2 regions of the Streptomyces venezuelae genome follow, and region 1 is predicted to be linked to the other one. Evidence: riboswitches for the same ligand, from Rfam matches in the RefSeq annotation. Region 1 holds a riboswitch; the other holds the start of a gene.

The links. Region 1 has a riboswitch for cobalamin ahead of cobN (cobaltochelatase subunit CobN). Riboswitches for the same ligand answer to the same signal wherever they lie in the genome.
Region 2: it holds a riboswitch for cobalamin, as region 1 does, so the genes downstream of both, DEJ47_RS25740 (ribonucleoside-diphosphate reductase subunit alpha) here and cobN (cobaltochelatase subunit CobN) in region 1, are expected to answer to the same signal.

What each region holds. Positions count from the first base shown of each region.
Region 1 covers NZ_CP029193.1:6,354,125-6,356,573, forward strand. Annotated here, with positions in the region: gene cobN (cobaltochelatase subunit CobN) at 1-989, opposite strand, end outside; cobalamin riboswitch at 1,023-1,161, opposite strand; gene DEJ47_RS29250 (cobalamin biosynthesis protein CobG) at 1,279-2,449, shown strand, end outside.
Region 2 covers NZ_CP029193.1:5,511,755-5,514,203, forward strand. Annotated here, with positions in the region: gene DEJ47_RS25740 (ribonucleoside-diphosphate reductase subunit alpha) at 1-1,298, opposite strand, end outside; cobalamin riboswitch at 1,434-1,570, opposite strand; gene mctP (monocarboxylate uptake permease MctP) at 1,699-2,449, opposite strand, start outside.

The sequences.
Region 1 (2,449 bases):
TTGTCGGCGGCCGGGATGTGCCTGAGGCGTGCGTGGCGTACGGCGATCCCGGCGACGCGGGCCGCGCGCTCGGCGTCGGCGACGTATGCCGGAAGGCCGTCCTCGTCGATCTCCTTGAAGGAGAAGGGGACGGTGATGAGGCGGCCGTCGAACTCCGGCACCGCGATCTGGCTCGCGGCGTCCAGCGGCGAGACGCCCTCGTCGTTCTCCTCCCAGGCGGAGCGCGACCCGGTCAGGCACAGCGCCTGGAGGATCGGCACGTCGAGGCCGGTCAGCGCGCCCGCGTCCCACGACTCGTCGTCGCCGCCCGCGGAGGCCTCGGCGGGCTTGGTGCCGCCCGCCGCGAGGACGGTGGTCACGATGGTGTCGGCGGCGCGCAGCTCGTCGATCAGCTCGGGCTCCGGGGCGCGCAGCGAGGCCACGTACAGCGGCAGCGCGCGGGCGCCCGCGTCCTCGATCGCCCCGCACAGCGCGTCCACGAACGCGGTGTTGCCGCTCATGTGGTGGGCGCGGTAGTAGAGCACGGCGACCGTCGGGCCGTCGACGCCGGTGCGGGCGGTGCGCTCCAGCGGGCCCCATGACGGGGCGGCCGCGGGCGGCTCGAAGCCGTGGCCGGTGAGCAGCACGGTGTCGGAGAGGAAGCGGGCCAGCTGGTCCAGGTTCGCGGGGCCGCCGTGCGCGAGGTACGCGTGCGCCTCGGCGGCGATGCCGACGGGCACGGTCGAGGAGGCCATGAGCTGGGCGTCGGGTGCCTGTTCGCCGGTGAGCACGACCACGGGGAGGCCGGTGGCGATGAGCTGGTCGAGGCCGTCCTGCCAGGCGCGGACGCCGCCGAGGAGACGTACGACGACGAGGTCGACGCCGTCGAGCAGGGCGGGCAGCTCCGCGAGGTCGAGGCGGGACGGGTTGGCGAACCGGTAGTCGACCGGGCCTCCCGCCGCGCGGGCGCTGAGCAGGTCGGTGTCGGAGGTCGACAACAGCAGAAGCATGCGGGCGCAGGCCTTCCTCGGGGTGTCCGCGCCCCGGGTGGTCGTATGGACGGCAGGAGTTCCTGGCTCGCCCCACGCGGGTGGGGCTCACAGTGGCGGGACCGCGCCGGATTCGCACCGGGCTTCCTCCCTCGGGTCCTGTTGGACCCACGCCGTCGCTGGCGTCGACGGACCTGGCGGTCCGCCGCCTGCATAGTAAGTCCTGCCCGCGGTCGGCGGTGCGGCCACCTGCCAGGACGACCTGTCTCGGGAGAGGACCGGCCGGATCCGCGTGGGTATGCTCGCCGCCATGCCGCCCACCCCAGCACCATCCCCAGATCAGGGCGAATCCCTCATACGTGACCGGGGCGACGCCTGCCCCGGAGCCCTCCGCCTGCACCGCGCCGACGACGGCCTCCTGGCCCGACTCCGCCTGCCCGGAGGCATCTTGACGTCCCGTCAGGTGCTGGCTCTGGAGGCCGCGGCGGAGCGTCTGGCCGACGGCAACCTCAGCGTCACCTCCCGCGGCAACATCGAGCTGCGCGGCCTCGGCGACGCGTGCGCCGGCGAACTCTCCGCGCTGCTCGCGGACGCGGGCCTGCTCCCCTCCGAGCGCCACGAACGCGTCCGGAACGTGGTGGCGTCCCCCCTCGCGGGAACGGACGGAACCGGCCACGCCGACGTCCAGTTGTGGGCCCGTGAGCTGGACGGACTCCTCTGCGCGGAGGACTGGACGCCCCGACTTTCCGGCCGCTTCCTGTTCGCCCTGGACGACGGACGGGGAGACGTGGCGGGCCTCGGCGGCGATGTGACCTTGATCGCAGAATCGGGCGGGACGGCGGTGGTCGGGATGGGCAGCGTGTCGTTCCGGGTCGCCGCGGCCGACGCCCCGCGCGCGGCGCTCGCCGCGGCGAAGGCGTTCCTCGCGGCGGCGGACGCCGCGGGGAACGGGGCGTGGCGCGTGACCGAACTCCCGACCGGGCAGACCGTCGACCTGGGCGGGGCGCTGGAGGCGGCGAGGGTTGACGCCGCACGGATCGGGCCGGAGGGCGAGGGGCCGGGGGGTCTGGCGGTGTCCGGTGGTCCGGGGGCATCCGGTGGTCCGGGTGGTCCGGTGGCTTTCGACGGCACGGCGGTGTCCGGTGGTCCGGTGGCCTTTGGTGCCCCGGTGGCGTCCGGTGGCTCGGGTGGCGGGGCGGTGCCCCGTGGTCCGGGTGGTCCGGCGGTGCTCGCTGGTCCGGGGGCGTCCGGTGACTCGACGGTGTCCGGTGGTGCGGGTGGGGGTTCGGCGGCGCTCGGTGTCGGGGCTGTCGCGGCGGGGGCCGCGGGGCCGGGGGGTCCGCCGCCCGGTGTCATCGGGCGGGCCGTCTCCGTGTACGCCCCGCTCGGGCGCGTCACCGTTGCGCAATGGCGGGCCCTGCTCCCGCTTCCCGCGGACGAGCTCCGCGTCACCCCGTGGCGCGGCTTCGTGATTCCCGGCT
Region 2 (2,449 bases), 840 kb from region 1:
GCCGTCTGGTTGGCGGTGCGGTTGGCGGCGTCCTTGAAGGTCATCCAGCCGTTGCCGGTCTGCGCGAGGGTGCGCATCATGCGGCCGTACAGGTCCCGGGCCGACATGGTCTTCCGCGCGAGTCCGGCGGCCTCCGCCCTGCGGTAGGCGGCGTCGAACTCCTCGCCCCACAGGTCGACGAGCTCGGGCACGTCGGAGGGCGAGAACAGCGACCACTCCTGGTCGGCGGCGACCCGGCGCATGAACTCGTCGGGGATCCAGTGCGCCAGGTTCAGGTTGTGGGTGCGGCGCGCGTCCTCACCGGTGTTGTCGCGCAGCTCCAGGAACTCCTCGATGTCGGAGTGCCAGGTCTCCAGGTAGACCGCGGCCGCGCCCTTGCGCCGCCCGCCCTGGTTCACGGCGGCGACCGAGGCGTCCAGCGTCTTCAGGAACGGCACGATGCCGTTGGAGTGCCCGTTCGTCCCGCGGATCAGCGAACCGCGGGAGCGGATGCGGGAGTACGAGAGCCCGATGCCACCCGCGTGCTTGGAGAGCCGCGCGACCTGGTGGTAGCGGTCGTAGATGGAGTCGAGCTCGTCCTGCGGGGAGTCCAGGAGGTAGCAGGACGACATCTGCGGGTGGCGGGTGCCGGAGTTGAAGAGCGTGGGCGAGGACGGCAGGTAGTCGAGGCGGCTCATCAGGCCGTACAGCGCGGCGACCTCGTCGACGGCGCGAACGCTCTCGTCTTCCGCGAGGCCGCTCGCCACGCGCAGCATGAAGTGCTGCGGGGTCTCGATGACCTGCCGGGTGATCGGGTGGCGCAGCAGGTAGCGGCTGTGCAGGGTGCGCAGGCCGAAGTAGCCGAAGCGGAAGTCGGCGCCGTCGGCGAGTGCGGCGTCCACGAGCGCGTCGAGGCGGGCCGCGTGGGCGGCCACGAAGTCGGCGGTGCGGTCGGCGATCAGGCCCTCGCGGTGCCCGACGGCGATCGACTCGGTGAAGGAGCGCACGCCCTGGGAGGCGGCCTCGGCGGCGATGGAGAGCGTGAGCAGCCTGGCGGCGAGCTTCGAGTACGCGGGGTCCTCGGAGATGAGCCCCGCGGCCGCCTCGGTGGCGAGGGTCCGCAGCTCCGCCTCGTCGGCCCGCGCCGAGCGGCCGCGCAGCGCGGCGGCGGCGACCCTGCCGGGGTCGGCGTCGGGGAGGTCGGCGGTGAGGTCGGTCAGGGTGCGCAGCAGCGCGGTCCCCGGCGCGTCGGTACCCGCGGTGCTGTCGGTGGGCTGCGATACCGGCGCTGACGCAGGTTCGGCAGGCGCGATGGTCACGTGGAGCTCTCCCTCGCTCGGCTCTGGGCCAGGGGAGGGGATGGCACACACGGGCGCACCCGGGCAGGGCCAGGGCGGCGTACCGCGTCCACCGGCCCATTCCACGAGGCCCGGACGGTCGGCACCCGGGCCGGACGGCACGGGTGCACTGCCGGCAGGTCTTCGGACTCCGCGTACGACAAATGCGTACACGTCTACCGTTGCGGGACAGTTCCGGACTTGCACCGGATTCCCCTGCGGCGACAGCGAGCACGAGCATACATCTTGTGCTGGCCCCGGGTGGCAGCCCCATATCTTGTGTCTCTTGTGCCGGGGAGTACGAGGTCCGGGAGTACGAGAACGGGCCGCCGGAGTGCTCCGGCGGCCCGCATGTCGTACGTGGCGTCGTACGCGGGAAGGGTCAGTGCCCGCCCGGCGCTCCCGCCGTGGCCGGGGGCAGTTCCTCGATGACGCCGGGGTCGCCGACGTCCGCCGTGTAGTCCCCGGGTGACGTCTCGTCGATGCCCTCGGGGGCGTTCAGGGCCTTCAGGACGAAGGTCATGACCACGGTCACGACGACGTTCAGGACGAACGCGGTGAGGCCGATGTAGCCGATCTCGCCGATGCCGGGGATCTCGTCGGACGAGCCGCCGAAGTGCTTCTGCGTCGGCGACGCGACGCCGTACGCGGCGACCGTTCCGTAGACCATGCCGACCGCCCAGCCGGCGAGCAGCGCCCAGCGGTGGAACCACCGTGTGAAGAGGCCGCCGACGAGCGCGGGCATCGTCTGCAGGATCCAGATGCCGCCGAGCAACTGGAAGTTGATCGCGACCGTCTTGTCCATGGTGAGGACGAAGGCGAGCGCGCCGACCTTCACCAGGAGCGAGACCAGCTTGGAGACCTTGGTCTCCTGCGCGGGCGTCGCGTCCGGCTTGATGAAGTCCTTGTAGATGTTCCTGGTGAAGAGGTTCGCGGCCGCGATCGACATGATCGCCGCGGGCACGAGCGCGCCGATGCCGATGGCGGCGAAGGCGACGCCGGTGAACCAGTCGGGGAACATGTTCTCGAACAGCTGCGGGATGGCGAGCTGGCCGTTCTCGACCTTGACGCCGGCCGCGATCGCCATGAAGCCGAGCAGCGCGAGCAGCCCCAGCATCAGCGAGTAGAGCGGC